DNA from 2 places in the Uliginosibacterium sp. H1 genome. Region 2 is predicted to be linked to the other one. Evidence: predicted binding sites of a transcription regulator. Region 2 holds the regulator's gene; the other holds the start of a gene.
The links. Region 2 encodes FNR, which switches genes on or off when oxygen is low (the NO sensors DNR and NnrR bind a similar motif). Its sites were predicted from a motif close to TTGANCTAGNTCAA; they were not measured.

Region 1: VVD47_RS13965 (universal stress protein) is a predicted target of FNR. The motif match lies at 10,494-10,507, and genes of this name have one in related genera.

The regions. Positions count from the first base shown of each region.
Region 1 covers NZ_JAYXHR010000002.1:952,198-967,664, reverse strand. Annotated here, with positions in the region: gene VVD47_RS13995 (ATP-binding protein) at 1-281, shown strand, start outside; gene VVD47_RS13990 (ATP-binding protein) at 286-3,078, shown strand; gene VVD47_RS13985 (ATP-binding protein) at 3,209-6,076, shown strand; gene VVD47_RS13980 (MFS transporter) at 6,147-7,481, opposite strand; gene rquA (rhodoquinone biosynthesis methyltransferase RquA) at 7,692-8,447, opposite strand; gene hemN (oxygen-independent coproporphyrinogen III oxidase) at 8,542-9,936, opposite strand; gene VVD47_RS13965 (universal stress protein) at 9,970-10,428, opposite strand; gene VVD47_RS13960 (hypothetical protein) at 10,539-10,697, opposite strand; gene VVD47_RS13955 (glycine zipper 2TM domain-containing protein) at 10,936-11,379, opposite strand; gene VVD47_RS13950 (putative bifunctional diguanylate cyclase/phosphodiesterase) at 11,902-14,094, shown strand; gene VVD47_RS13945 (SirB2 family protein) at 14,110-14,499, opposite strand; gene VVD47_RS13940 (NnrS family protein) at 14,501-15,467, opposite strand, start outside.
Region 2 covers NZ_JAYXHR010000001.1:1,576,548-1,592,014, reverse strand. Annotated here, with positions in the region: gene VVD47_RS07290 (putative O-glycosylation ligase, exosortase A system-associated) at 1-709, shown strand, start outside; gene VVD47_RS07285 (polysaccharide deacetylase family protein) at 706-1,668, shown strand; gene VVD47_RS07280 (hypothetical protein) at 1,684-1,950, opposite strand; gene VVD47_RS07275 (tetratricopeptide repeat protein) at 2,047-2,523, shown strand; gene VVD47_RS07270 (DUF4212 domain-containing protein) at 2,545-2,808, opposite strand; gene VVD47_RS07265 (ferritin-like domain-containing protein) at 2,974-3,822, shown strand; gene VVD47_RS07260 (heavy metal translocating P-type ATPase) at 3,819-6,239, shown strand; gene ccoS (cbb3-type cytochrome oxidase assembly protein CcoS) at 6,338-6,520, shown strand; gene ccoN (cytochrome-c oxidase, cbb3-type subunit I) at 6,726-8,150, shown strand; gene ccoO (cytochrome-c oxidase, cbb3-type subunit II) at 8,164-8,775, shown strand; gene VVD47_RS07240 (cbb3-type cytochrome oxidase subunit 3) at 8,783-8,974, shown strand; gene ccoP (cytochrome-c oxidase, cbb3-type subunit III) at 8,980-9,879, shown strand; gene ccoG (cytochrome c oxidase accessory protein CcoG) at 9,898-11,340, shown strand; gene VVD47_RS07225 (FixH family protein) at 11,406-11,951, shown strand; gene VVD47_RS07220 (hypothetical protein) at 12,026-12,259, shown strand; gene VVD47_RS07215 (universal stress protein) at 12,290-12,733, opposite strand; gene fnr (fumarate/nitrate reduction transcriptional regulator Fnr) at 13,089-13,790, opposite strand; gene VVD47_RS07205 (sulfite exporter TauE/SafE family protein) at 13,936-14,697, shown strand; gene VVD47_RS07200 (heavy-metal-associated domain-containing protein) at 14,694-14,894, shown strand; tRNA gene VVD47_RS07195 (tRNA-Thr) at 14,957-15,032, shown strand; gene VVD47_RS07190 (HU family DNA-binding protein) at 15,209-15,467, opposite strand, start outside.

The DNA of each region.
Region 1 (15,467 bases), on a different contig from region 2:
GCATTGCCGGCGACACCGATGCGGCCGCGGCCTGCTGCAACATCGACGACGTGCGCGCCGCGCTGGAGTGGGCCCATTCGCCCGCCGGCCAGCCGGCCCTCGCGGTGCACCTCACCGTCATGGCCCTGCGCCTCGCCAGCCACCACGCCCTGCTCGGCGAGTACCGCCAGTGGCTGGACCGCGCCAACGCTGCGGCACCGCGCGGGCAGATCTCGGCCGTCCGCAAGGCCGACGCCGAGCTGGCCGAACTGATGGCGCGCAGCGGTCCACCGCAGGAGTGAGCAGGTGGAGGCCGGGCAAGCAAAGCTGGGGAGCGGCAGTTTCGGTGGCCACGTCGAACTGGGCGCCTTCCGCCTGTTCCCCAACCTGCGCGCGCTTCACAAGGACGGGCAGCGCCAGCCGCTCAACGGCCGCGCCATCGACCTGCTGCTGGTGCTGGTAGAGAGCGCCGGCCAGGCGGTGCCGCGCCAGCAACTGCTGACACGCGTCTGGAACGACGGCGCCCGCTCCGTCACCGACCAGGTGCTCGACGGCCACCTGCTGGCGCTGCATGCCTGCCTGCGCCAGCACGACGGCATATCGTGGATCGAGACCACGGCGGACAGCGCCCGCTACACCGGCCCGGTCCGCTTCGAAGCCGGCGACCAGCCGCCGCCGTGGCACGCCCAGCTTCCCGCGGCACCGGCCAGGGAACTCATCGGTCGCGACGAGGTGCTGGCGTCGCTGTCCGCCCGGCTGGCGCAGCACCGGCTGCTCACGCTGGTGGGGCCGGCCGGCATCGGCAAGACCTCGCTGGCGCTGGCCGCGGCGCACGCACGCGGCCCGGCGCTGCCCCACGGCGCCTGCCTGGTCGATCTGGCACCGCTGGAGAAACCGGAGCGGATGGCCAGCGCCCTGCTCGCCACCCTGGGCGTGCCGTATGCCAGCGGCGATGCGCAGCACAGCCTGGTGTCCTTCCTGCGCGACAAGTCCCTGCTGATCGTGCTCGACAACTGCGAGCACCTCATCAGCGAAGCGGCGCATCTCGCCGAGCTGCTGGTACAGGCGGCGCCCGGCCTGACCGTGCTGGCCACCAGCCGCGAGCCGCTGCGCATCCACGGCGAGCAGCTGTTCCGCGTGCCGCCGCTGGCGCTGCCGGCGGAAGTGGCCGACCTGAGTGCGGCCAGCGCGCTGCGCTACGACGCCGTGCGCCTGTTCATGGAACGGGCACGGGACACCGGCCTGCAGACCCTCGTCGATGCGGACGCCCCCGCCGTGGCCGAGACCTGCCTGCGGCTCGACGGCATCCCGCTCGCCATCGAACTGGCCGCCGCCCGCCTGCAGGAGTTCGGCATCCAGGGCCTGCTGCGGGAGATCCGTGAGCGCGTGCTGCGGCTGGCGCGCAGTACCGGTGCGCGCTCGGACCGGCAGCAGGCGCTGAGCGCCGCACTCGACTGGAGCTACCGGCTGCTGTCGGCGGACGAGCAGACCATGCTCAGCCGGCTGGCGGTGTTTCGTGGGCGCTTCACGCTGGACGCCGCCGCCACCGTGGCGGGCGACGACAGGTTCGACAGCGGCACGGCGCACGGCCTGGTGGCCAGCCTCGCCGCCAAGTCCCTGCTCAGCGTCGCGCTGCGCGACGACGTCGCACACTACCGTCTGTTCGAGGCCACCCGCGCGTATGCCTACGCCAAGCTGCTGGAGGACAACGACTGCCGGCAGGTCTTCCAGCGCCACATGGACTACTGCCGCCAGCGGCTGGCAGTGGCGGACCGCGACGCCGGCAGCTGCAGCCTGCCCGACTGGCGCAAGCGCTACCTGCCGCTGATGGACGACGTGCGCAGTGCGCTGGACTGGGGCCTGTCCCCCACCGGCAACCGGCACGACGCGGTGGCGCTGACCATCGCCGCGCGCCTGCTGGCCCAGCGCCTCGCGCTGCACGCCGAGTTCCTGGAGCGCATGGAGGCGGCCCTGGAGGCCGTGGTGCAGCTCGACCCGCCGGAGCCGGTGATGGAGCTGCAGCTCGCCAGCATGCTGGCCACCGCCGCCCAGCAGCTCGGCCGCGCCGAAGACCTGGATGCCGCCGTCGACCGGGCCTGCCTGCTCGCCAGCAAGCTGGGACAGGCGGGCCATTTCTTCGAGCCGCTGCTGTCGCGCTGGGTCGCATCCTTCAGCAGCGCGGACTACCTGACCGCACTGCACACCTCGCAACGCATGTACGCCTTCGGCCGCAGCGCGCAGCATGACCCGACGGTGGTGTTCGCCAAGCGCATCGAAGCCCAGTGCCGCCACTTCCTCGGCGAGCACTTCGCAGCGCAACGCCTGGCCGGCTGGGCACTCGCGATGCGCGAGACGAAGGGGCTGGACCAGCTTTCCGCACCGGTGGATATCCGCTGCGCGATGGGCATCATCCAGGCCCGCTCGGCATGGATGCAGGGCTTTCCCGAGCGCGCGCTGCACCTTGCCGAGGAGGCCGCCGGCTTCGCCAGCGACGATCGCGCCTACGCCCTGTGCCAGGTGCTCGGCCTGGCCCTGATCCCGATCCTGATCTGGAACGACGACGACGCCACGGCCCGCCACCTGACCGACCACCTCGTCGCGCACGCCACGCGCTTCCAGCTCGCCTACTGGATCTCCTGGGGGCAGACCCTGCAGGCGGCGCTGCGCACGCGCGCCGGCGAGATTCCCTACGAGGAGCCGACGCACCCGTTCCTGCGCGACGCCTTCTTCACCTACTGCGGTCACACCCCGTCGCCCGAGACGTTGGCACGCATCGAGCGCGGCAAGGTGGGCTGGTGCGCGCCGGAGGCATTCCGCCTGCAAGGCGAGGCGGTGCTGCGCTCCGGCGACGACCGGCAAGGGGACCCGCAGGCCGTGGCGGCGCAGTGGTTCAGGCGGGCGCTCGCGCTCGCTTCCCGGCAGTCGGCCAACACCTGGAGCCTGCGTGCGGCCTGCAGCCTGGCGCGCCTGCAGGCCGCGCAGGGCCAGGCCGGCGAAGCCCGTGCAAGCCTGTCGGCACTGCTGGCCGGCTGCGAGGATGGCCAGGGCGGCCCCGACGTGCAGGCCGCGCGGGCGCTGCTCGCCACGCTGGCCGCCTGATGCCCCGCGTGCTCACGCCGCCGACCTCCATGCGCCCTGTTCGTCCCCGTTCCTTCCCGGCTCGTTCCTCTCCGGCTCGTTCATTGCCGGATGACTCCTCCCCGTCTCCTGCCGCCACGGGCCGCTGCGCATGAGCACCGGTGAGCCGGACCGCGGCGCCCTGAACAACACGAGCAACTCGCGCAACGCGCCGGCGCACGGCGAGGCGAGCGACCGGCCGATCAGGTTCCGGCGCTTCCGGCTGTTTCCGTCGCAACGCCTGCTGCTCGATGAACAGCGGCCTTTGCACCTGAGCCGCCGCACCATCGACCTGCTGGTCCTGCTGGTGCGCCACGCCGGCCGGCCGGTGGCGGGCGCAACCATCCTCGCGGAGGTCTGGCCGGACCTGCCGGCGGAACAGCTCACCATCGCCGATCACGTGGCGGCGCTGAACGACTGCCTGCGCGAGGCGGTGTCGACGGCCCCGACGCCTCCCGCTCCGTGCATCGAGACCCTGGCCGACGGCAGCTACCGCTTCACCGCGCGCGTGGAGACCGGTGATGTCACCACCACGGACGGGGTGGTCTTCCGCGGCTTTCCCCTGCAGCGCCCCTACCCGCTGATCGGCAGCGAAGAGGCCATCGCGACGCTGACGCTGCGGACCATGGACCAGCGCCTGATCACCGTCACCGGGCCGGCCGGCATCGGCAAGACCTCCATCGCGATCGCGGTGGCCCGCCGGGCGGCGCCCTGCTTTGCCGATGGCATCGGCTTCGTGGACCTCGCCCCGCTGGCCAGCGCGGACCTGTTGCCCAGCGCCATTGCCCAGGTGCTGGGCGTCAACGCGGTGAAGGACAATCCGCTCGACAGCCTGGTGGACTTCCTGGGGGGCAAGCGCGTCCTGGTCGTGCTGGACAACTGCGAACACCTGCTGGGCGCAGCGGCAAGCGCCGCCGCCTTCCTGCTGCGCGCGGTGGAGGGGCTGCACCTGCTGGCCACCAGCCGCGCGCCCCTGCGCATCAAGGGTGAATACCTGCACGCCATCGGGCCGATGGCGCTGCCCCCCGCCGAGTCGACGCTCACCGCCGCGGAGGCCATGCAGTACCCCGCGGTCCGCCTGTTCGTCGAGCGTGCCAGCGGCAGCGTCGGCAGCTTCGCCCTGACGGACGCCGAGACCGCCGCGGTCGTCGACATCTGCCGTCGCCTGGACGGCATTCCACTGGCCATCGAACTGGCCGCGGCGCGCATCGAGCACCTGGGTGTCAATGGACTGCTCGAGCAGATTCGCGCCCACCTGCTGCAGGTGACCCGCCGCACGCGCTACAGCCTGGGACGCCACCAGGCACTGAGCGCCGCGCTGGACTGGAGCTACCGCCTGCTGAGCACCGACGAGCAGGCGATGCTGCACCGGCTGGCCGCATTCCGCGGCCGCTTCACGCTGGAGGCGGCCGCCACGGTGGCGGGCCTGCCCGCGATGGGCAGGGCGGAGACGGATGCGCTGGTGGTAAGCCTGGCGGCGAAATCCCTGCTGGCCATCGAGGTCCTCGACGAACTGATCCACTACCACCTGTTCGAGACCACGCGCGAGTACGCCTTCGCCAAGCTGGCCGACGAGGCAGACCACGACGAGACCCTGCGCCGCCATGCCCGCCACGTGCATCGCCGCGTGCTGAACGCCGAGCCGGACTGGGCCGGCATGACACCCGCATCCTGGCGTGCCAGCTACGGATTGCTGCTCGACGAGATCCGCGCGGCGCTGGACTGGTGCTTCTCGCCGGACGGCGACGCACGCCTCGGCGTGGAGATCAGCGCCGACGCCGCGCCCATCGTCGAACAGTTTTCGCTGGTCGCGGAATTCCGCGGCCGGCTGGAGAAGGCCGTCGAGGTGGAGGCGAGCCTGGTGCCGCGCTCGCCGGTGCTGGAACTGCGCCTGAGCAGCCTGCTGGGCGACTTCACGCAGCAGAGCAACGGCGACCCCAGGATCGCCATCGGCTGGACCCGCCATGCGCTGGAGCTGGCCTACCAGGTGGGTGATCCGCGCCACCTCGTGCTGCCCCTGCTGGGCAACTGGGTCGTCGCCATGGTCGGTGGCGACTACCCGACCGCGTTGCGGCTGGGCACCCGCCTGTGCGAGTGCGGCGGCAAGCTGGACGATCCGCTGGTGAGCTTCGTCGGCCTGCGCAGCCTGGCGCAGGCGCACCACTTCCTGGCCCACCACGCCACCTGTCGCTCGATGGTGGCGGCGGTGCTGGCGCACCCGCGCGTGAAGTACCCGCTCAGCATGTTGCCCGGCCCCATCGACGTGCGCTGCTCGATGCGCATCCTGCTGGCGCGCACGCAGTGGATGGAGGGCTTCCCGGAACAGGCGCGGCAGACCGCGGAGGAGAGCATCGAGTACGCCCTGCAGGACCGCAACGCCGCGCTGTGCCAGGTGCTGGCACTGGGCGTCATCCCGGTGGCGATGTGGAGCGGCGACGATGAAGGGGCAGCCCGCCACGTGCAGTGGCTGATCGCCCACTGCACCGAACACCAGCAGGCCTACTGGCTGAGCTGGGGGCACCGCTACGCCGAGGTGCTGGACCTGCGCCAGGGGCGCGCGGACAGTCTGTCCGCCGCCACGGGCATCCAGCAGGACATGATGTTCACGCTGAGCGAGACCTACCCCGGCGCCGAGACCCTGTGCCGGGTGGAAGACGGGCTGGTGGCCTGGTGCGGGCCGGAGGCCATGCGCCTGCATGGCGAGGCGGTGCTGGACAACGAGCACGGCATCCTCGCCACGGCGGACGCGGAAGCCACCGCCGAGACCTGGTTCCGGCGCTCGATGACGATGGCAACTGAACAATCCGCCCGCAGCTGGATGCTGCGCACCGCGATGAGCCAGGCGCGGCTCAGGCAGCGGCAGGACCGCAACGCGGAAGGCGCCGCCCTGCTGGCCCCGGTGCTGGCAGGCTTCACTGAAGGCTTCGACACCGAGGACCTGCAGCGCGCGAAGACGCTGCTCACCATGCTGGCGCCCTGACGGCCGCCGCCCGCGGCAGCGACGACGCCCCGCGCAGGACGCGTGCCGAACGCACGCGGAGTGCGGGAGATCAGGCCACGGCCTGGCGGGCGGCGCCGCGCGGGGCGATGCTCAGCAAGGCCAGGGTGGCGATGAGCGAGGCCGCGATCACCACGAACATCGTCTGCGGCCCGCTGTTGCGCAGCAGCGGCACCAGCAGCAAGGGTGCGATGGCGGCCCCCAGGCGGTTCAGCGCCCAGCAGCCGGCAATCGCCGCGGCGCGCCCGCGGGTGGGCACCAGCTCGGCGCCGTAGACGTTGATCGAGGGCACGTACAGCGCGCCGAACAGCGAGAACAGGATGCTCGCCGCCACCAGCCCGCCCGGGCTGTCCCAGGTGATGAAGAGCCAGCCGGACGCCAGCATGGCCACTGCGCAGAGCGCCATCGCGACACGCCGCTCCATGCGGTCCACCACCAGCGCCGCCGCCAGCGTGCCGACGACCGGGCCGAAGGAGGAGAAGGCGACGTAGAGCAGCGAATCCTGCAGGCGGAAGCCCTTGCCCACCAGCAGCGCGCCGCTGAGCAGGGGAAAGGCCACCGTGGACCACGGGCTGAGGAAGAACAGCGCCGCCACCAGCGACAGGCGGCCACGCCCTGTCGCCATTTCCGTAGGCGGCGGCACCAGCCGGGTGAAGGCGCCCGCAGCGCGCAAGGGGCGTGAGCGCAGGAACCACCCGCCCGCGGCCAGCGCCTCCTGCTCGCGCCCCTGCGCGATGAGCCAGCGGGGCGACTCGGGCAGGCGGCGGAACAGTGCGGCGACGACCAGGGCGCCCACGCCGCCGACGAACAGGCCCCAGCGCCAGGCGTCGATGCCCAGCGGCTGCACCGGCATCAGCGCACGCACCATCAGCACGCCCAGCGGCGGCCCCAGCGAAGCGAAAGCGACGACCACGAAGATGAGCCTGCCGCGGTTCAGCGGCGGCAGCAGGTCGGTGAGGTAGGCGATCATCAGCGGCGGAAAGGCGCCGAGCGCGATGCCGGATATGACGCGGCAGACCGTCAGCCAGAACACGTCCGGGCTGGCCGCGGCGGCGAAGGACGACACCGCAAGCAACAGCAGCACGCCGCTGAGGCAGACGCGCCGGCCGACGCGATCGGCGAGGCGACCCAGCAGGGGCGCACCCGCCACGGCACCGATGTACACCGCCGCCAGCAGCCAGGACAGCTGTGTCGCGCCCACCGCGTGGGGCGGCGCGGAGAACACCGCGGACATCACGCTGCCGAGCGCGATCTCCATCAGGTCGAAGGCGAAGCCGGCCGCACACACCACCATGACCAGCAGGTGCATGCGGGTGAGGGGCAGGCGGTCGAGGCGCGCGACGAGATCACTCGTCGCGCCGGTGGCGGGACCTGCGGAGGCGGGCATGAGGGCTCCTGTAGCGCCCTGCACGTCATCGCGATGTACGCAGCGCAACCGCGCCGTGCAGGGTCCTGGCCTCGCAAGGCTAGCGACTTGCGCCGCGTCCGCCAACACGCACCCGGCCTAGCGCCCCACCTGCCGCAGGAGGCAGGCCCGCCTGTTCCCTAAGGCAGAGACGGCCGACCGGCAGCGATGCGCTGCTGCCGACGGCCTACCTCAGACCTTGCGACGACGTACGCTGAGGATCTGGTACACCCCACCGAAGACCGTGCGCTTCTCCCACACGTAGTCCTGCGGGTAGGTGGCGTAATAGGACAGCTCGTTCTTCCACACGGCGTGGGCGAAGGGCTCCAGCAGGCGGTTCACCACCGCGAGCACCGGCTTGAGCGGATGCCACCAGGCCGGCTTGTGGTAATCCACGAACAGGGCTTCGCCGTCCTCCGGCAGTTGCGCCAGCATGTTGTCGACGATGCGCTGCTTCCAGGCGTCCGGCACTTCGTGCAGCAGGAAGAAGCTGCAAATCAGGTCGCATTTACCGGGTGTGCGGAAGCTGGCGGCGTCGGCCCACTCGGTCTGCGCCCAGGGCAGGTCGTCGAGCTTGCGGCGCGCATGGCGCAGCTGCACCGGCGTCACGTCGGTCAGCACGAAGTCGCCATCGGGGCCGACCCGTTGCGCGGCGCGGCGCACCAGGTCGCCGTAGACGTGGGCCACCTGCCACACGCGCATGCCGGGGCGGATGCGCTCCAGGTAGGCACGCATGAGCCGCTGGTCGTTGCCGAACAGCAGGGTCTTCACCACGATGTTGCGGTCCAGCCAGCGGACGTTGCGCGGGCTGACGTAGGCCCAGTCGTAGACCTCGTTCATGTAGCCGGGCAGGTCCGGATCGTTGGCGGCGTCGCGGGCAGCGCTGGTGGTTCCGGCAAGTGCGCGGGCATGGGCAATGTCGTGGGCTTCTGTATAGGGCGACTTCATTGTCGCTTCGTTGGCAGCAAACTGCATCATCTTCCTTCAGTCGTTACGGATTCCTTGCAGCGGGCATCGTCACCCGCGGCGCCAATACGCAGCCCTACAGCACGCGCGAGAACTTCACCCTGTCCTGTGCATGCTGCAGATGACGGTCGAACACCATGGCGATGGCACGCACCACATACCAGCCTTGCGGCGTCACGCTGATCCATTCGTCATCGATCTCCACCAGCCCCATGTCGCGGTAGGCGCGCAGCTCGGCCATCTCGTGCGCGAAGTGACGGTGGAAGTCGACGAGGTGGGCCACCTCGATGGCCTCGAAGGACAGGCAGCCCTGGCACATCAGCGCCATGATGATGGCGCGGCGCATCAGGTCCTCGGCGTTCAGCTCGATACCCTTCATCACCGGCAGGCGTCCCTGGGTCAGCAGCTCGCGGTACTCGCTCAGCGTGCGGGCGTTCTGGCTGTAGGTGGGGCCGATCTTTCCGATCGCTGATACGCCCAGGCCGATGAGGTCGCCGTCCGGCTGGTCGGTGTAGCCCTGGAAGTTGCGCTTCAGGCGGCCCTGGCGCTTCGCCAGCGTCAGCGAGTCCTCCGGCAGCGCAAAGTGGTCCATACCGATGTACTCGTAACCAGCGTCCTGCAGCAGCAGGATGGCCTGGTGCAGCATCTTCAGCTTGTTCTCGCCGTCGGGCAGCTCGGCCGCGTCGATACGGCGTTGCGGCTTGAAGCGCGCCGGCAGGTGGGCGTAGCCATACAGCGCGACGCGGTCCGGGCGCAGCGTGCGCAGGGTCTCCAGGGTCTTGGCGAAGGAGGCGAGCGTCTGCCGCGGCAGGCCGTAGATGAGGTCGACATTCACCGAGCGGAAGCCGGCCTCGCGGGCGGCATGCACCACGGCGAACACCTGCTCGGTGGACTGCACGCGATGCACCGCCTGCTGCACGTCGGCATCGAAATCCTGCACGCCGAAGCTGATGCGGTTGAACCCCATCTTCGCCAGCGCATGCACGCGGTCGCGATCCACGGTGCGCGGGTCCACCTCGATGGAGTGCTCGCCGTCCGGGTCCAGGCGGAAGTGCTCGCCCAGCATCGTCATCAACCGCTGCAGGGATTCGTCGTCCAGGAAGGTCGGCGAGCCGCCACCCAGGTGCAGGCGCGACACCGGCAGGTGATTGCCGAGCAGGCGACGGTAGATGTCCAGTTCGCGACGCAGGTCGTCCAGGTAGGCGACGCCCTTGCTGTAGTCACGCGTGATGATCTTGTTGCACGCGCAGTAGTGGCACAGCGACGCGCAGAACGGCACATGCACGTACACCCCGGCCGGCGGCGACGGCGTGCCGAGGCGGCGTGCATGCAGCCAGCTCTCCAGCGCCTCGCTGTCGAAGGCCTCGATGAAACGGTCAGCCGTCGGGTAAGACGTGTAGCGCGGCCCCGGCACATCGAACTGCCGCAACAGCGACAGTGGAAGCTCCGCCACCGGGGCGGACGCCGTCACGGGGACATCCGCCCTGGTTCTCACGGCGCGTCCTCAGTGGATGGCCGCTTGCGGCCGCAGTACCAGAACCGGCGTGGCGCAGTGCGTCAGCACCTTCTGCGCCTGCGAGCCGTACAGCAGGCCGGCAATGCCGCTGCGACCGTGCGAGGCCATGGCGATCAGGTCGCAGGACTCGTGACGGGCGGTGGCAATGATGTCCTGCCAGGGCTCGTCGCTGATCGCGGTGCACACGTCGCATTCGACACCGGCGTCCTCGACGGCCGCACGTGCCTCGCTCAGGATGACGTTGGCTTCGGCGGCAGTCTTGCGCAGGAAGTCCTGCTTGTAGATGTCGACCATCACCGCTTCGCCACGCGGCAGCTTGGGCGGGGCCGGCTGGACGTAGAGCAGGGAAACGCGTGCGCCGATGTTGGCGGCAAGTTGCGCCGCCTCGAGTACGCCCGCGTGGGACAATTCAGATCCGTCTGTGGGCACCAACAGATGCTTGTACATGGTGAGCCTCCTCTTTGTGCTCGTTTTCCATGTACGTAGCCTAGGCGCCCGCCTCTGCCCCCGTGTTGATACGGATCAAGCGCCGCCGGGGGCCGTCATTCATGTTGGTATTACCGCCAGCAACAGGCCTGATGGCCACGCGTGGGCGCGCCGGACACCCCCATGCGGCGTGACGCGTCGTCCAGCGCGTGGATGTCGATACCGGGCGCGAAGCAGACGCGCTGCGCCTTGCCACGCGAGGTCTTTCCGCCCTGCTGCGCCTGATCCATCGACTTCACTCATCCGACATTCCAACCAGTCCTGGCGTGCAGGTGATGGCGCAGGGCCTCTTCCGCCAGCATCACGCGGCGCGCTGCTTTCACCGTGCGGGCGGATAACGGCAAGCGCCCCTGCGCGAAGCGAGGAGGCACGGGAAGAGAAGAGCAGAAAGAAGGGCGACCTGCGTGGCAGGCCGCCCTTCTTCAGCGATGCCGCGTATCGCGGCGCCGGGTAGCCGATCCGGGAGGATCAGTACTCGGTCACGCTGTTGTTGCCGACGCGCACGCGGTCGCCGACGCTGAGGCCGGTGGCGGAGCGTTGCACGACGGACTGGTAGCCACCGCCGTCCATGCGCACGGTGATCTTGTAGGCGTCCGACGGCTGGCGACGGCTGTTCTCGATGCGGTTGCCCGCGTAGGCGCCACCGGCCGCACCCGCGATGGTGGCGGCGGTGTTGCCACTGCCCTCGCCGATCTGGTTGCCGAGCACGCCGCCGATGACGGCGCCGGCCACGGTGCCGAGGCCGACGCCGTTGCGGGCATCCTCCTGCACCATCTCGATGGACTGCACCGTGCCGCTACCCGGGCTGGCGGCCACTGCCGGGCCGGTGGGCGTGGCGCAGGCGCCGATGAAAATGGCGGACGACGCAATGATCGCAGCCCCGAACTGTTTGCTGAGAAGCCTGTTACGCATGACGGTCTCCTGATTCTCGATTGTCGGTGTGGTTGTGCGCACGAGCCCGTGCAGGGGAGCCCCGGTGAGGGGCGGGGCCAGCCTCACGGGTCGGCGCACACGTTGGTTGGAGAAGGCCGATGCGCGAGGGTTTCGCCCCAGGCGCAACAAGAGACAGTGCTGACCGGGGCAGGTAAGTCCGTCCTACACGGCGACGCGCACACCGGCAGCCCGGGACCGCCCGCAGGCCGCGCGACGCTGTCCTCGCCGTTGCCATGACCGGCATAAATGGCTGCGCGGGCAGCCAACCTGCCCATAAGGGAAGTGCGGCCTCGCAAGCCCCGTGGCGCGGGACTTCCAGCGGATCGGCAGAAGCGATGCCCGCGTCATCACCATGCAGAGTCGCGCGCTGCTCGCCGTAGATTTCACATGCCGGAAGGGCGTGACTCCGCACCGGGCGCACTCGCGCCCCGCGGGAACTTCGGCGGGCTGCTTCATGCCCGACGCTCAGGAGGCAGGAAAACAAGACCCCGGAGGATCGCAATGAAGTGTCCCCCCGCCATGGCGACCGAGAAGGAGCGGCTCGTCGCACTATCGCGTTACGGCCTCGGCCCGGACAGACCCCTGCCCAGCCTGGACCCGGTGGTACAGATCGCCGCGCGCATGTTCAACATGCCGGTCGCGGCGGTGAACATGATCGGCAACGACCACGTCTTCTTCGCCGCCAGCGTCGGCGTCGGCGAGGTGGACATGGGCCGCGACGTGTCCTTCTGCGCCCACGCCATCACGCAGGACGGCGTCATGGTGGTGCCGGACGCCCGCCTGGACGAACGCTTCCACGACAACCCGCTGGTCACCGGCGACGCCAACCTGCGCTTCTATGCCGGGGTGCCGCTGCTGTCGCCGGACGGCCATGCGCTGGGCGCGCTGTGCATCATCGACGGCAAGCCGCACGATGATTTCTCCGCCGAGGACCGACAGCGCCTGCGCGAGCTGGCGAAGATGGCCTCCGACCGCCTGGAGCTGCGCCGCGTGGAGCTGTCCACCGAACAGGCACGCCAGCCCTTCGAGGAGTTCGCGAAGAACTCGCCGACCGCCGTCGTGTGGTTCGACGAGGAACTCAGGATCGTGGCCTGGAACGAGGCCGCCGCCCGCATGTATGGCCATGGCATGGAGGAGAGCCAGGGCCGCAGCGCCGACACCCTGCTGGTGGAACGCGAGCGCCAGGCCTTCCGCGACCTGGTGGCCCACGCGGTCGCCGCCGGCTCGGTGGACGGCATCGAGATGCCGGTGGAGGCCCACGGCGTGCGCAAGGACGGCACGGAGTTCCAGCTCGGCCTGTCGCTGTTCTGCTGGCGCGAGAATGGCCGCCTCACCTTCAACGCGCACCTGCAGGACGTCACCGCCCGCCGGCTGGAGGAAAGCGAGCTGCACCGCATGGCCAGCACCGACCTGCTGACCGGCCTGGCCAACCGCGCCCGCTTCTACCGCCGCACCGAGCGCGCGCTGACCAGCTCGCAACCCGCCGCGGTGGTGATGATCGACCTCGACGGCTTCAAGGATCTCAACGACACCCTCGGCCATGTGGTCGGCGACGGCATCCTCAGCGAAGTGGGGCATCGCCTGCAGGCGCTCGTCGCCAACCTGGGGATCGCGGCGCGCATCGGTGGCGACGAGTTCGCGCTGCTGCTCACCGCCGCGGCCGAGCCGGACGAGGCCATGGCGCTGGCGCGGGAAGTCATCCAGGACATCGCCCGGCCCATCGTCATCGACGGCCACGAGGTGCACGTCGCTGCAAGCTGCGGCGTCTCGGTCGCCCCGCTGCACGCACAGGAGGCGCTGGAACTGATCGGCAACGCCGACCTTGCGCTGTTCCAGGCCAAGCGCCTCGGCGGCGGACAGGCCTTCGCCTTCGTCACCGCCCTGCGCATGGAAGCCGCCGCACGACGCCTGTACAACATGGAGCTGCATCGCGCGGTGGCCGATGGCGAATTCGTGCTGTTCTACCAGCCACAGATCCGCCTCGACGACGGTGCGCTGGTCGGTGCCGAGGCGCTGATCCGCTGGCGCCACCCGCTGCGTGGCCTGCTGTCCCCGGCGGCCTTCCTGCCCGCGCTGGATGGTGGCCCGCTGGCCGCCACGGTGGGCGCCTGGATCCTCGACGAGGCCTGTGCACAGGCCGCGCGCTGGCGGCGTGCCGGCGCGCCGGATTTCCGCATGGGCGTGAATCTTTTCGGCGCGCAGTTCCGCGTCAGCCGGCTGGCCGACGAAGTCATCGCCGCGCTGGATCGCCACGGCCTGCCACCGCAGGCGCTGGAACTGGAGATCACCGAGAACATCGCGCTGGATCATGACGAGCTGGTGGTCGAGGCTTTCCAGCGCCTGCGCGACTACGGCGTCGGCGTGGCCTTCGACGACTTCGGCACCGGCTACGCGTCGCTCAGCCTGCTGAAGCGCTATCCGCTGACCCGCATCAAGATGGACCGCTCCTTCGTGCAGGGCATGCTGGAGTCGGAGCGCGACGCCTCGGTGATCCGCGCGGTGCTCGACATGTCACGCGCATTCGACCTGGAGACGATTGCCGAGGGCGTGGAGACGGAGGAACAGCGCCAGGCGCTGCAGGCGGCCGGCTGTGAGGAAGCCCAAGGCTACCTGTTCAACCGTCCGCTGCCGTCCGAGCAGTTTGAGGAGGCCTACCGCATCGGCTCCGCGTCCCAGCAGCGCTTCAGCGCCTGAGCCGCGCGGCGCCACCTACCAGGCGCGCACACCCCAGGCACCGCGCGCCACCAGGTAGATCGTGACGAAACAGGCCAGCGCCGCCGTGAACGCGACGGCTTTGCCCACGGGCGTGGGCGCACGCTTCAGCGCGTAGCTGCCGCACACGATGTAGGCCACCAGCAGGCCCAGCTTCACCAGCAGCCAGGGCTGGGTGAAGGGGTTGAGGCGCAGGATGCCCAGCAGCATCAGCGCGGCGGTGAGCAGCCCGGTGTCGATCAGGTAGCTGGTGTAGCGCACGCTGGCGTGCATGGCCCAGCGCAGGCCGCACAGCACGGCGATGCCGCGCAGGAAGAACAGGCTGCCACTGAGCATCACCAGCCCGACGTGGGCCGACTTGATGGTCAGGTAGTGTTCGGCCAGCATCTCAGGCGCCCTTTGCCGGACCGGCCGCGCGCACCGGGATGACACGCGATGCGGCATCCGCACGCGGGCTCACCAGCCACGGGGCGAAGCGCCACAGGTACAGTCCGAAGGCCAGGCCCCACGCCAGGGCCGAGGCACGCCACAGCTCGGCGACCCACACCGACGGCCACAGCGCAGCCAGCCGCAGCACCAGCGCGACGACCACGCAGACGTAGCTCGCCACCATGCTGCGGTCGGTCTGCAGGGCGCGGCCGGAGTGGCCCAGCGCGGTGCGCGTCACCATGCCGATGATCAGCATCGAGAAGCCGCCGATGCCGATCAGGTGCAGCGGCAGCGCTGCGCGGCCGACACCCAGCGCCTGCACCGCGGCGACGATCAGCCCGACCGCGAGCAACGTGTAGCCGAGGTACAGCACCCACAGCAGCGGCCGCCCCAGCACCGCGCGCGGCTGCCAGGCCCGCACCTGCACCAGCCCGATGACGCCCGCGACGGTCAGCGCCGCCGCCTGCGGCCAGCGCCATTGCAGCAGCGCGCACACCACCGCGATACTGGCCGCCACCAGTTGCCAGTGCCCCGAGCGCTCGTGCAGCGGAATCTGCAGCCCCTGCACGGCACGGCTGGCGAAGAAGGGAATCACCCGGCGGGCGATCAGCAGGGTGAGCACGCTCATGACCAGCATGCCGGTGCCGACGTGGCGCATCAGCGCCAGGTAGTCGCCACCCGCCACGGCCAGCAGGAACAGCAGGTCGGCGACGCCGAGCGCCGCCATCAGCACCGGCACGAAGTAGTTGCGGCGGCTACGCGCGAGGATGATCACCCGCGCCACCGCCACCACCGACACGGCGAAGAACAGCAGCTCGGCCAGCACGCCGAAGCCGAAGGCCTTGGGCCCCGGTAGCAGGAAGGCCACGCGCGCCACCAGCCACACGACCAGCAGGCCGCCGAGCGCCGGGCCGTGCAGCGGGTTG
Region 2 (15,467 bases):
GGCGATGCTGTTGTGCGCTGCCTCCGCCATCGGTAGCCACTCGCGCGGCGCCTTCGTTGCGATCGCCGCCATGGGCGCCATGATGTGGTGGCGCGGCAAGCACAAGTTCATGTTCGGCCTGCTGCTGGTCGTTGGTGCCGCGGCGGTGATGATGCTGATGCCCGAGCACTACTGGGAGCGCATGAACACCATCAAGACCTACGAAGAGGACGGTTCGGCGCTGGGGCGGATCAACGCGTGGTGGATGGCCTTCAACCTTGCCAACGACAACTTCTTCGGTGGCGGGTATGCGATCTACAACGTGTCGGTCTTCATGCGCTACGCGCCGGATCCACTCGACGTCAAGGCTGCGCACAGCATCTACTTCCAGGTGCTGGGCGAGCATGGCTGGATCGGTTTCACGCTGTTCATGCTGATGTGGCTGTTCACCTGGCGGGACGCCGGGTGGCTGCGCAAGCACGCGGCTGGCAGGCCGGAAACCGAGTGGGCCGCCACGCTGGGGGCGATGAGCCAGGTCGCGCTGGTGGGCTACGCGGTGGGGGGCGCGTTCCTCAGCCTGGCCTACTTCGACCTGCCCTATAACATCCTCATCCTGACGGCCGCGGCGCGTCGCTGGATGGTCAAGCGTGGCTGGGAGGCGGAAGCCGAGGAGGCCGAAGCCCGCAATGCCGAAAAGGCAAAGAAGAAATCCGGAATGGTGACGACATGATCCGCAACCTGACCGGGCTGCTGGCCCCGGCGGGTGACCGCGCCCGTCTTTCCATCCTCATCCTCCACCGCGTGTGCCCGCAGCCGGACCCGCTGTTTCCCGGCGAGATCCACGCGCGCAGCTTCGATGCCATGCTGCGCTGGGTGAAGGACTGGTACAGCGTGCTGCCTTTGCCGGAAGCGGTGGAGCGGCTGCGCGCAGGCACGCTGCCGGCGCGCGCGCTCGCCATCACCTTCGACGATGGTTACGAGGACAACCACTCGGTGGCCTTGCCCATCCTCAGGCAGCACGGCCTGACGGCGACATTCTTCGTCGCCACCGGCTTCCTGAACGGTGGGCGCATGTGGAATGACGGCCTCATCGAATCCATGCGCACGGCACCCGGCGGCGAACTGGATCTCGGCCAGTGGGGCCGTCATCGCCTGGACGACGCAGCTTCGCGCAGTCGCGCGGCGCTGGCGCTCATCGGCCGCATCAAGTACCTGGAACCCGAAGCCCGGCAGGCTGCGGTGGAAGAGGTGGCGCAGCGCAGCCGCGCGACGCTGCCGGGCAACCTGATGATGACCGACGCCCAGGTGGCCGACCTGCACCGGCAGGGCATGACGGTCGGGGCGCATACCTGCAGCCATCCCATCCTGGCACGGCTGGACGATGCGGCCGCGCGCGAAGAGATTGCGCAAGGGCGTGCGATGCTGCAAGACATCATCGGTGCCCGCGTCGGCCTGTTTGCCTATCCCAACGGCAAGCCGGGCGAAGACTACCTTGGGCAGCACGTGCGGATGGTGCGTGAGCTCGGTTTCGATGCGGCGGTGTCCACCGCCTGGGGCGCTTCGCAGGCTGGCGACGACGTGCTGCAGTTGCGCCGCTTTACCCCTTGGGATCGCAGCCGGCTCAAGTTCGGCGTGCGCATGCTGCGCAATCTCGCGAAGCCTGCCCCCACCCCGCTGATGGCTGCCTGACGACGGCCGTTGCGGCTACAGGGCGTGACGCAGGAAGGCCAGGCCCAGCCAGGCCCACATCAATACGAAGAACGTCACCACCGGTACATGCCGGTCGCTGATCGCCCGTGGCAGTGCCGCGCGCATCGCCCTGACCGGGGGTGATGCGATCAGGCGCAGGAGCTGGTAGATGACATTGTCGTCCCGGCGCGCACCCGCCAGCAGGTACAACGCCCCCTGGCCGAGCAACGCCAGGCCGGCCACCTCCACCAGAATGCGCAGGATGCTGATCAGGAGGTCCATGCCGGCCACTTCACGTAGAACCTCATACACGCTCGCGCTGGACAAAGAACCCGCCTATTGTAGGCAGCCTCTCCACTTTCCGAAGGAACGTCCGTCGTGAGCATTGCCGTCGCCCTGGGCCGCCAGCGAGCCCGCCTGCTTGAAGCGATCGGCCTGCGCAGGCTCGCCGCCCACGCCTGGGGCGAGGTGCTGCTGATCGATCCGCAGAACCTGGAGGCAGCCCTGCGCCTTGGACACATCGCGCTGGCAAGGGGGAAGGAAGAGGAGGCCCTGGGCTGGTTCACACGCGCTACGCGACAGGCGGAAGACAGTGCCGAAGCCTGGCATGGCGTGGGTATCTGCCAGGCTGCTTCGGGTGCGCATGCCGAAGCCATAGCTGCCCTGGTGCGCGCGCTGGCGTTGCGGCCGGACGATGGCGAGCTGCTGCGGCAACTTGCCCTCGCGCAACACCACGCAGGGCAGGGTGATGCCTTCGGCATCACGCTTGCAAGGCTGGAGCAGGTCGATGCATCGCAGGCCCGCTTGCTGCGGGATGAACTGGCGGAGGCCACGCGCGGGGAAGCGTCATCCTGACGTGGCGTCGGACTCGCGGGTTCAGGCCGCGTTGTCGTCGGTGCCGAACTCGCGGTCCAGGCGGTTCATGTACCGCGCGTAGAAACCGATGATCAGCACGTAGACCACCAGGGCGCCCTGGGCGCCCATGTAGAAGCCGAGCGGAAACCCGAAGATGACGATGTGGTTGAGCTCGCGCGCGTAGTACGAGGCCACGAAGGTCACCGCGAACCAGATGGTCAGCAGCACGGCGGTGACGCGGAGGTTCCTTCGCCAATAGGTATGGTGCTTGAGCGTGGTCGGCATGGCGCGGCTTCCCGGGCGAGGCTTGGGGCGGGCAGGTGGGCGGGCAGGTGGGCGGCCGGACAGCGGGTGCCGCTGCGGCATAATGGCGACAAGCCCGGGGCGCGGCAAGTCCGGCCCGGTGTCACATCGTGTGCGTGATGAAGACCCGGGCGTCCCTGCCAGACCATGCAAGTCCAGAACTCCCCCTCACTGCAGCCTTCCGCTCCGCTCGATGCTGGCGTCGAGACGGCGGCATTGCGCGCCTTGCTGTGCGAGCAACCGGCAGAGAAATGCCTGCAGGTGGAGGCGTTGTCCCAGGCCTGGCACCGCGGTGAACTGGCGAGCCGGCCGCCGGCGGAGCATGTCCGCCTGCCGGTTCCCGGACGGCCACAGAAGCCTGCACTGGTTGCCGCCGATGCGGTGCCGCGCCGCAGCCCGCACACACGCGAAGGCCACGCCGCGCTGCTGCATGCCGTGGCGCACATCGAGTTCAATGCGATCAATCTCGCGCTCGATTGCGTGTATCGCTTCAGCGCGTGTGGCCGCGAGTTCATCGACGACTGGCTGCGCGTGGCACTGGAGGAGAGCCAGCACTACCGCCTGCTGGCCGCGCGCCTTGCCGAACTCGGCCATGCGTACGGGGACTTTGATGCGCACAACGGCTTGTGGGAAATGGCGGTGAAGACCGACCACGACCTGCTGGCCCGCATGGCGCTGGTGCCGCGGCTGCTCGAAGCGCGCGGACTGGACGCCACCCCACCGATACAGGCCAAGCTGCAATCCATCAAGGACAGCGCCAGCCTGGCCATCCTCGACATCATCCTGCGCGACGAGATCGGTCACGTGGCCATCGGTGACCGTTGGTTCCGCGCTGCCTGCAACGCGCGTGGCCTCGAACCGGAAGCCGCCTTCCGCATGCTGCTCAGCGAGTACGCGGCGCCGACGCCGCGTCCGCCATTCAACCGGGATGCGCGGCGCAAGGCCGGTTTCTCCGACTCCGAGCTGGACGTCTTCGAGCAGGGCTGGCGCCGGTGAGCGCTGCCGGAACCTGCTACCACTGTGGTCTGCCGGTACCCGCGGGCAGCACCTGGCAGGCGATGGTGGAGGGCAGCATGCGGCCGATGTGTTGCGCCGGGTGCCAGGCCGTTGCCGAGACCATTGTCGCGAGCGGCATGTCCGACTACTACCGCCAGCGCAGTGCGCTGCCGGAGTCGCCGGCGGACGCCGCCTTGCCCGACGAGCTGTCGCTCTATGACAGACGGGAATTCCGCGAAGGCTTCGTGCGTGAGCCGGTTCCCGGAGAGTGCGAGGCCGATCTCGTGCTGGAAGGCATCACCTGCGCAGCCTGCGTGTGGCTCAACGAGCGCACGCTCGCCGGCCTGCCCGGCATGCGCGCGGTCCACGTCAACTACGCGACGCGCCGCGCGCGGGTGCGCTGGAAGGACGGCGACGCAGCCGGCGAGCAGCGCCTCTCTGCCATTCTCGCGGCCGTGGCGCGCATCGGCTACCGCGCCTGGCCCTACGACCCGCAGGACGCGGAAGGCATTGCGAAGCGCGAGCGGCGCGAGGCGCTATGGCGCCTGTTCATCGCTGGCTTCGGCATGATGCAGGTGATGATGTATGCCTACCCGGCCTACATCGCTGGCGACGGCGAGCTGTCGGATACCGCGGCCGCCATCATGCGCTGGGCCAGCCTCATCCTCACCCTGCCGGTGGTGCTGTACTCGGCGGCGCCTTTCTTCAGGCGCGCCTGGCGAGACGTGTGGATGCTGCGACTCGGCATGGACGTGCCGGTCGCGCTGGGCATCGGCGCTGCCTTCGTCGCCAGCCTGTGGTCGACCCTGAGCGGCTCAGGGGAGGTGTACTACGACTCGGTGACGATGTTCGTGTTCTTCCTGCTCGCCGGGCGCTATGCCGAAATGCTGGCGCGTCAGCGCGCGCAGCGCGGTGCCGAAGCCTTGGCGCGTGCGGTGCCGGCGTTCGCGCGGCGCGTCGACGGGCAGGGCGAGGTGCACCAGGTGCCCGTTGCCGTGCTCGCGGTGGGCGACGAAATCAGCGTGTGGCCGGGCGAGACGATCGTCGTCGATGGCGTGGTGGTGGAGGGCGCCAGCGAGGTGGACGAAGCCTGGCTCAGCGGCGAGAGCCGTCTGCTGCCGAGGGCCGTGGGCGACGCCGTGCTGTGCGGCAGCGTCAACAGCGCCAGCCCGTTGCGTATCCGGGCGACAGGGGTCGGTGACCAGACACGCTTGTCCACCATCCGTCGCCTGATCGAGCGTGCGGCGATGGAGCGGCCTCGCGTAGTGCAACAGGCCGAGCGCGTGGCCGGCGTATTCGTCGCCAGCGTGCTGCTGCTCGCCGCGGCCGCCTTTGCCTGGTGGTGGCAGCACGATGCGGGGCGCGCCCTGTGGGTCGCCGTATCGGTCCTGGTGGTCAGCTGCCCCTGTGCCTTGTCGCTGGCGACACCGGCGGCGCTCACCGTCGCCATCGAGGCGATGCGCCGGCACGGCCTGCTGGTCACGCGTGCGCACGCCATCGAGACGCTGGGCCGTGCAGGGCATTTCGCCTTCGACAAGACCGGCACGCTCAGCGATGGGGCGATGCACCTGCGCGGCCTGTCCTGCGCACCGGGTGTCATGCAGGCCGATGCCCTGGCCATCGCCGCGGCGCTGGAGCGTGATGCTGGCCATGCCATCGCCGCGGCGATCATCGAGGCGGCACCGGCTGCGCGGCCCGCGGTGGAGGATCTGCGGGCGGTGGCAGGGCAGGGCGTGGTGGCGCGCATCGCCGGCCGCCTGCATGCCATCGGTCGCGCCGGTTTCGTGCAGGCACAAACGGGATTGACCGAGCCTGCACCGTGGATGCCGTCCGGTGGCAGCGAGGTGCTGCTCGCCAGCGAGGAGGGCTGGATCGCGGCATTCGATGTCGGTGATGCCATGCGCCCGGACGCGCCGGCGCTCGTCGCGCAGTTGCGCACGGAGGGGGGTGGCATGTCGGTGTTCAGCGGCGATGCCGTGGCCCCGGTGAATGCACTGGCGCAACGGCTCGGCATCGCCGACGCGCGCGCTGCGATGTTGCCCGAGGACAAGCAGGCAGCCGTGCGGAGCTTGCAGAATGCAGGCAAGGTGGTGGCGATGATCGGGGACGGCGTCAATGACGCGCCGGTGCTCGCCACCGCCGATGTGTCCGTCGCGATGGCAGGTGGCACGGCCCTGGCACGGCAGCAGGCCGACATCGTATTGCTGCAGGACAGCCTGGCGCGGCTGGGCGAGGGCCGTGTGCTGGCGCGCCGCACGTTGCGCGTCATCCGCCAGAACCTGGGCTGGGCGGCGGCCTACAACCTGCTGTCGATTCCCGCGGCCATGGCGGGCTGGGTGACGCCCTGGATGGCGGGGCTCGGCATGGGCCTGAGTTCCTTGCTGGTGGTGCTCAACGCCCTGCGCCTGTCGCGCTGAACCTCGCGTCGGAAACGCTTTCTCACGCACACTCCCCGTCATCGCGCAGGGCTCTTGTCCTTGCGGCCAATGCGCCCGCCATCGCGGAAGAAGCCATCGTGGAAGAAAGCCTCTACATACTGATTCCCATTTCCATCCTGCTGGTGTTCGCCATCGGCGCGGTGTTCTGGTGGTGCCTGCGCAGCGGCCAGTTCGACGACATGGAAGGGCCGGCCTGGCGCATGCTGAACGATGACGATCGGCCACCGGAGAGTCCGCCGGATCGTCCGGAAGACCGATAAGCGGGGCTTGCCAGTGGCATTTCGACCAGCAACGACCAGATGTGTTTGCTAGAATTTTTCGTGAGACTTCGCGTCGTTTGATCCTCGTCAAATGGCGCGGGGTTTGCTTCCGGTAGTCTCGCGCCCGCTATCCGCCGGCCGCCGTGGCAGGCTGGATCGCGCACGGCTCTGGTGGCGTCCGTCATCACCAACACTGAGGCGATACATGCAGACACAGGCGACGTACGACTACCAGGTAGTGCGGCAGTTTTCCGTGATGACAGTGATCTGGGGCATCGTCGGCATGGCCGTCGGCGTGTTCATCGCTGCCCAACTCGTGTGGCCCGAGTTGAACGTCGCGGAGTGGCTGCACTTCGGCCGCCTGCGCCCCCTGCATACCAACGCGGTGATCTTCGCTTTCGGCGGTTGTGCGCTGATGGGCACGTCCTACTACGTCGTCCAGCGCACCAGCCATACCTCGCTGTTCCTGCCCTGGCTGGCCAGTTTCACCTTCTGGGGCTGGCAGCTGGTCATCGTGCTGGCGGCCATCACGCTGCCGCTGGGGCTCACCAGCGGCAAGGAATACGCCGAGCTGGAATGGCCGATCGACGTCCTGATCGCCGTGGTTTGGGTGTCGTATGCCGTCGTCTTCTTCGGCACCATCGCCAAACGCAAGACGCCGCACATCTACGTGGCCAACTGGTTCTACGGGGCCTTCATCATCGCGGTGGCGCTGCTCCACATCGTCAACTCGGCAGCCATGCCGGTCGGCCTGTGGAAGAGCTACTCGGCCTACGCCGGCGTGCAGGATGCGATGATCCAGTGGTGGTACGGCCACAACGCGGTGGGCTTCTTCCTGACCGCGGGCTTCCTCGGGATCATGTATTACTTCGTGCCCAAGCAGGTGGGCCGCCCGGTGTATTCCTACCGCCTGTCGGTGGTGCACTTCTGGGCGCTGATCTTCACCTACATGTGGGCCGGCCCGCACCACCTGCACTACACGGCGCTGCCGGACTGGACGCAGTCGCTGGGCATGGCCTTCTCGCTGATCCTGCTGGCGCCGAGCTGGGGCGGCATGATCAACGGCATCATGACCCTGTCGGGTGCCTGGGACAAACTGCGCACCGACCCGATCCTCAAGTTCCTCATCACCGCGCTGTCCTTCTACGGCATGTCGACCTTCGAAGGTCCGATGATGTCGATCAAGACGGTCAACGCGCTATCGCACTACACCGACTGGACCATCGGCCACGTGCACTCCGGCGCGCTGGGCTGGGTGGCGATGATCTCCATCGGCGCCATCTACTACCTGCTGCCGCGCCTGTACGGCAAGCAGGAGATGTACTCGGTGCGTCTCATCACGGCGCACTTCTGGATCGCCACCATCGGCATCGTGCTGTACATCGCCTCGATGTGGATTGCTGGCGTCATGCAGGGCCTGATGTGGCGCGCCACCAACCCGGACGGCACGCTGACGTATTCCTTCGTCGAGAGCGTGAAGGCCAGCTATCCCTTCTGGACCGTTCGCCTGCTGGGCGGCGTCCTCTTCCTCGCCGGGATGTTCATCATGGCCTACAACATGTTCCGCACCATGTGGAGCGGCAAGCCCTTCAACGCGCCGGTACTGGCGCCTACGGCAGCAGCCCACTGAGGAGCGCGTCCGCATGAAGCTGAACAACGAAATCATCGAACGCCACGTCGGCTGGCTCATCGTCCTGACCCTGCTGGTCATCAGCGTCGGCGGCCTGGTCGAAATCGTGCCGCTGTTCTTCCAGCAATCCACCACGACGCCGGTGGAAGGGGTGAAGCCCTACGACCCCGTGCGCCTCGTCGGTCGCGATATCTACGTGCGCGAGGGCTGCTACAACTGCCACTCGCAGATGATCCGTCCCTTCCGTGCGGAGACCGAACGCTACGGTCACTACTCGGTGGCTGGAGAGTTCGTCTATGACCGTCCGTTCCAGTGGGGCTCCAAGCGCACCGGACCGGACCTCGCGCGCGTCGGTGGCCGTTACTCCGACACCTGGCAGCGCATGCACCTGATCAACCCGCGTGACGTGGTGCCGGAATCCAACATGCCGGCCTTCCCGTGGCTGCAGCGCCCGGTGAATGCGGACGACATCGAGAGCAAGCTGCGGGCATTGCGGACCCTGGGCGTGCCGTATTCGGACGCCGACATCGCGGGCGCCGCGAAGCAGCTGGAAGGCGTGAGCGAGCTCGACGCCATTGTGGCCTACCTGCAGGGCCTTGGCACCGCAGTCAAGAGCACGCGCTGAGCCGGCCATGGAGCAGAACATCCTGCGCAGCCTGCTGACCTTGCTGGGCTTCATCTGCTTCGTGGCGATCGCGGTGTGGGCCTACAGCCGTGGTGCCCAGCGCGGTTTCCGCGAGGCGGAGATGCTGCCTTTCGACGACGACAAAGCGGAGGCCACCCATTCCGGCCAGCCGCACAACGAACCCCGTAACGAGGGCTGAACACCATGAGTGATTTCGTCAGCGAGTTCTGGCACTACTACGTCGCGGGTCTCACCATCCTGAGCCTGCTCTACTGCGCGTGGGTGCTGGCCTCCAACATGACCCGGCGCAAGGCGGGCCCGGTGGAGCTGCACGGTCATGTCTGGGATGAAGACCTGCAGGAGTACAACAACCCGCTGCCGCGCTGGTGGCTGTACCTGTTCTGGCTCACGCTGATCTTCTCGCTGGGCTACTTCCTGCTGTACCCCGCGCTGGGCACCAGTGCCGGGCGGCTGGGCTGGACATCGAAGGGCGAGTACGAGGCCGAGATGGCACGCGCCGCCGAGCGCTACGACCCGATCTTCGACAAGTACCTGAAGCAGGACCTGCAGGCGGTGGCCGCCGATCCCGAGGCCCAGGCGATGGGCCAGCGATTGTTCCTGACCTATTGCGCGCAATGTCATGGCGCCGACGCACGCGGCTCGCGCGGCTTCCCCAACCTGGCGGATGGCGACTGGCTGCATGGCGGCACTCCCGAGGCGATCAAGACCACCATCACCCAGGGCCGCACCGGCGTGATGCCGCCGCTGGGCGCAGCGCTGGGTGGCGAGGGCACCAAGGACGTCGCCAACTACGTGCGTTCGCTGTCCGGCCTGGCGCATGACTCGCTGCGCGCCCAGCGCGGGCGCGAGTTGTTCGCGCAGAACTGCGTGGCCTGTCACGGCGCGGATGGCAAGGGCAACGTCGCGTTGGGTGCGCCCAACCTGAGCGATCGGACCTGGCTCTACGGCTCTTCCGAGGCCGTCATCATCGAGACGATCAGCAAGGGCCGCCAGAACCAGATGCCTGCCTTCCATGACCTGCTGGGCGACAGCAAGGTGCACCTGCTCTCCGCCTACGTCCTCAGCCTGTCCAGACAGCAGTAAGCAGCGGGGGCACCGCTCATGAGCGAGGACTCAGCCAGCACCAAGCCGCGCATCCGCGCCAAGGCGCGGGTGGTGCCGATCGTTGCCGCCGACGACTCGCTGTACGAGGTGCGGCAGAAGGTGTACCCGCGTGCGGTGAGCGGCATCTTCGCGCGCTGGCGCTGGGCGCTGGTGTGGATCACCCAGCTGCTCTACTACGGCCTGTGCTGGTTGCCGTGGAACGACCGCCAAGCGGTGCTGTTCCATCTGGTCGAGCGCAAGTTCTACATCTTCGGCTGGGTGTTCTGGCCGCAGGACGTCTTCTACCTTGCCGTCCTGCTGATCATCTCCGCGTTCTCCCTGTTCCTGTTCACCGCGGTGGCCGGGCGGCTGTGGTGCGGCTATGCGTGTCCGCAGACGGTCTATACCGAGATCTTCATGTGGATCGAGGAGAAGATCGAAGGCGACCGCGCGCGGCGCATGAAGCTCGACGCCGCACCGCCCTCGGCGCGCAAGTTCGCCATCAAGGGCGCCAAGTATGGTGCCTGGGGCGCGGTGTCGCTGTGGACCGGCATCACCTTCGTCGGTTACTTCACGCCGATCCGCGAACTGCTGCAGGCGATGTTCCAGTTCGACATCGGCGGCTGGGAACTCTTCTGGGCATTGTTCTACGGCGGCTTCACCTACCTGATGGCGGGTGTGATGCGCGAGCAGGTGTGCAAGTACATGTGCCCCTATGCGCGCTTCCAGAGCGTGATGTTCGATGCCGACACGCTGACCATCACCTACGACACGTTGCGCGGCGAACCGCGCGGTTCGCGCCGCAAGGGCGAGGACCATCGCGCGGCGGGCAAGGGGGATTGCGTGGACTGCGGCATCTGCGTGCAGGTGTGCCCGACCGGCATCGACATCCGCAACGGCCTGCAGATCGAGTGCATCGGTTGCGCGGCCTGCATCGACGCCTGTGACCAGGTCATGGACAAGATGAACTATCCGCCAGGCCTGATCCGCTACTCCACCGAGAACGCGATCCGCCAGAAGTGGGACGGCAAGGCGATCCTGCGTCACGTGCTGCGCCCGCGCGTGCTGATCTACGGCACTGCACTGCTCATCCTCTGCGTGGCGTTCCTGTGGTCGCTGTCCACGCGCTCCGTGCTGAGGGTGGACGTCATCAAGGATCGCCGCACGCTGGCGCGCGAAGTGGAAGGCGAGTTCATCGAGAACGTCTACACGCTGCAGATGATGAACATGGCCGAGCGCGCGCAACGCTTCGGCATACAGGTGTCCGGCATCGACGGCGCACGCATCGATGGCACCAGCGAGGTGAGCATGGAACCGGAGCAGAACCGCAGCCTGACCCTGCGTGTGCGTACCCCGATGGACGCGGCACCAAAGGGCTCGCATGCGATCTACTTCGAGGTGAAAGGCCTGGATGACCCGGACCTGCACGCCCGTGAGAAATCCGTCTTCACCATGCCCTGACCGTCACTTCAGAAGAACCTATAAAAAAAGCGTCGCCCACAAACAGCCACCACGACTACCCGCCCATGAATGCGCCCGCCCACCGCCTCGATCGAGACGCCCACCCTTGGTGGCATTACCCCTGGCCCTGGATCCTCTTCGGCATTCCGGCGCTGACGATGGTGGCCGGCATCATCACCTTCGTCATCGCTGCGAACGGCACCGATGGCGTGGTGGCCGAGGACTATTACAAGCAGGGGCTGACCATCAACCGCACCCTGGCGCGTGGCCGCATGGCAGCCGACATGGGGCTGGCGGCGGAACTGGTGGGGGAGGGCGCAGGTGTGCGCGTGCAGCTGTCCGGCCGCGAGGGCCTGCAACTGCCGGCGGCCATCGACCTGACGCTGGCCCATCCGACGCGAGGGGGACAGGACCGGCGCATCACTTTCGTGCGCACGACGGCGCAGGACGGCGGGGGCGTTTATCGTCTTCAGGATGGCGCAGCGCTCGACGGGCTGGCGACGGGTCGCTGGCATGTCATCATCGAAGACGCAACACATGCATGGCGGCTGGATGGCAACCTGGTCTGGCCCCTGCAACAAGCACTGCGCATCGACGCAGCCAGCCGGTGATGCCCTGACAGCTACACCCCTCCGCTGCACGCGGAAGGACACGCTTCCGCCACGCGCGGAAAAGGAGACGCGGGATGAAACTGGTACTGGTGTTGTGGCCGTCCTTCTTCGTCGCCGGCCTGGCCGAAGCGCTCTTCTTCACCCTGGTCAACCCGCAGGAGTTGTACCTCCTGGGCCAGCCGGTCGAGTGGTCACCGCTGGCGACCTACTCCCTGGGTTTCTTCGCGTTCTGGTTGATCTGCGCGGCATCGAGCCTGGCCACCGTCTTCCTGTCCAGGCCCCTGTACGAGAACGGTCCGGCGGCCTAGCCGGCCGCCGGTATGAGTGCCGGCCGGCTGCTAGCGATAGACCAGCACCGGCGTCTTGCAGTGGGTCAGCACCTTGTGGGTTTCGGAGCCGATCAGCAGGCCTGCGAGCCCGCGTCGTCCGTGCGACGCCATGAACACCAGGTCGCACTGGCGTTGCTCCGCCACGTGCACGATGACCTGCCAGGGACGGTCGCTCACCTCGGTGTGGGTGTCGACCGATACCTCATGCAGGGTTACCCGCATGGCAGCCTCCCGCAGCACTTTCTCCGCCAGTTCGGCTGCGCCCCGCAGGTAGTCATCGCGATGCTCCGGCGCGATCAATGCGCCTTCCCCCACGATGGGTTGGGGATAGTCAGGCTGGACATACAGCAAGGTGACGCGGGCGCCGAGCGAGCGGGCCAGCATGCAGGCCTGGTCGATGGCGTCGGAAGACAGCTCGCTGCCGTCGGTGGGAACGAGGATGTGCTTGTACATGTTGCCCTCCTTGTCGTGGTACCGCGCGGTCCGGAACAGGGTCCGCCGCATGTGGCACGGACCGTCCGCCTTCTATGAACATAGACCAGCGTGGTCGGCCCATCCTGACGCAAGTCAACGCCAGTGCGGCGTAGGACTGCGCTGAAAGCGGGATGTGCCAGCGGTGCATGCGCGCAGCAAGCGCTGCGGGTCTACCGTCCATGCGCGGTGCTGCGGTGTCAGGTGGCTACGCGGCGGTGCTACACGCCACTCGATGAGCATGCATGGCGATGTCATTCCGCCTGCTGCGTGCCAATCTCTGACTGTCGTCGCCGGCCGTTGCGGCCGGCGACTCGGTGGATGCCACTCAGGAGACTCAGGTGTTGGTGCCGTGATCGAGCAGGTCGTGCAGGCCCTGTCCGTTGAGGATGCGGATGTGCTTGTGCTGCACGCCGATCAGGCCTTCGGCATCGAACTTCGACAGCGTGCGGCTCACGGTTTCCAGCTTGAGGCCGAGGTAGGAGCCGATTTCCTCGCGCGTCATGCGCAGGTGGAACTCCGACGCGGAGTAGCCGCGCGCCTTCATGCGCGTGGACAGGTTGAGCAGGAACGCGGCAATGCGTTCTTCCGCCTTCATCGAGCCGAGCAGCACCATCAGGCCCTGGTCGCGCACGATCTCGCGACTCATGAACTTGTGGAACTGGTGCTGTAGCGAAGGTACTTCGCGCGACAGGGTTTCGAGGTTCTCGTAGGGGATGATGCAGACCTCGCTGTCTTCCAGCGCGGTGGCATTGCAGACGTGGGTGTCGGTGCTGATGCCATCCATGCCGAGGATTTCGCCCGCCATCTGGAAGCCGGTCACCTGCTCCTGGCCTTCGTCGCCGATCAGGTCGGTCTTGAAGAAGCCAGTGCGCACGGCGTAGATCGCGGTGAAGGTGTCACCCGCGCGGTACAGGTGTTCGCCGCGCTTGATCTTGCGACGCGCGACGATCTGGTCCAACTTGTGGAGGTCCTGGTCTTCGAGGCCGACCGCGATGCACAGTTCGCGCATGTTGCACTGGGAGCATGCCGCGCGCATGGTGGTTGGGGTGATCGAGAAAAATGTCTTGTGTTCCACTGCAGAACCCCTGTTGATCATCATCAAAGGTGATTATCGCGCTTTCTGCGCGACGTTTGGAGGCCGGCGAAGATGTTCTACACTTGCGCCGACTCAGCCCTTCGCCATGTTCGATTCCGGCTACATCGCGGTCTTCCTTGTCGGCCTGCTTGGCGGCACCCACTGTGCGGGCATGTGCGGCGGCATCGTGGCCGCCATGGGCGCACGCCAGCCCGCGTCACGCGCGCGCTGGCCCATCCACCTCGGCTATAACCTGGGCCGTATCGCTACCTATACGTTGCTCGGATGCCTGCTGGGCGCAATCGGTTCCGCCGGCCTGCTTTTCAACGACCTGCTGCCCGTCCAGATCGGCCTGTACGTCGCCGCGAACCTGATGCTGGTCGCGCTGGGCCTCTACCTCCTCGGCTTCACCCGCGTCCTGGCCTGGCCGGAGCGGCTCGGTCACCGGTTGTGGCAGCGCCTGCGCCCCTGGGTGTCGCGGCGCGGCATGCAGCCCGGCAGCTTCGTCAGCGCATGGCCGACCGGCATGCTGTGGGGCTTCCTGCCCTGCGGCATGGTCTACAGCGTGCTGGGCACCGCGCTGGTCAGCGGCTCGGCCCTGAACGGTGCCGGACTCATGCTGGCGTTCGGCCTGGGCACCTTGCCCAACCTGCTGCTGGCCGGCATGCTGATGCTGCGCTTCAGGCAATTCATGCAGGGACGCGCCCTGCGCATCGTCAGCGGACTGCTGGTGCTCGGCTTCGGCATATGGGGTCTGTGGCACGCCCGGACGCTGGGTGGTGAGCTGTGGCAAGGCGTGATCTGCACACCGGAGGAATCGACATGGCACTGGATATGGCATCAGATCGGGCAGCACTCGAAACATTGACCCTCCCGGTACAGGGCATGACCTGTGGCGGTTGCTCGGCCGCCGTCACACGTGTGCTGAGCGGTCTGCCCGGCGTCGCCGAAGTCACGGTCTCCTTGCCGCAAGCCCAGGCCACCGTGCGTTTCGATCCGGAAAAGGTGGGCGCAGCACAGCTCGCCGCGGCCGTGCGCGATGCAGGCTACGAGGTGCCGGCCTGACGGGAAAGACTGTTGCCGAGCTTGCCTGAGGGCAGGGTGGCAGGTAAAATCCGCGCCTCTTCGCTGCTGTAGCTCAGTCGGTAGAGCAACTGATTCGTAATCAGTAGGTCACCAGTTCGATTCCGGTCAGCAGCACCAGCTTCAGGAAAAAGGCCCGCGCAAGCGGGCCTTTTTCTTTGTCGCCGGATTGGCGTCGCGTGTTTAGCGCTAGTGGTTTACCGCGAGTGGTGGCCACGCCACGCATCGTTCGCAAACCCCCGCGCAAAACAAAAACGGCCCGCTCAGGCGGGCCGTTTTCTTGCAGGCTGATGCGATCAGGCTGCGCCGTCCTTCAGCTTCTTCAGTGCGCGGGCCTTGATGCGCACCGTTGCCGGCTTGGCATCGAACCAGCGCTCTTCACCCGTGAACGGGTCCTTGCCGAAGCGCTTCTTCTTGGCGGGCACTTGTTGCACGCCGATCTTCAGCAGGCCGGGCAGCGTGAATTCGCCAGCACCCTTCTTGTGGATGGCGCCCAGGATGGTCGCTTCCAGCGCGGCCAGCACGGCCTTGGCGGCCTTGGGCTCGACGCCGGCA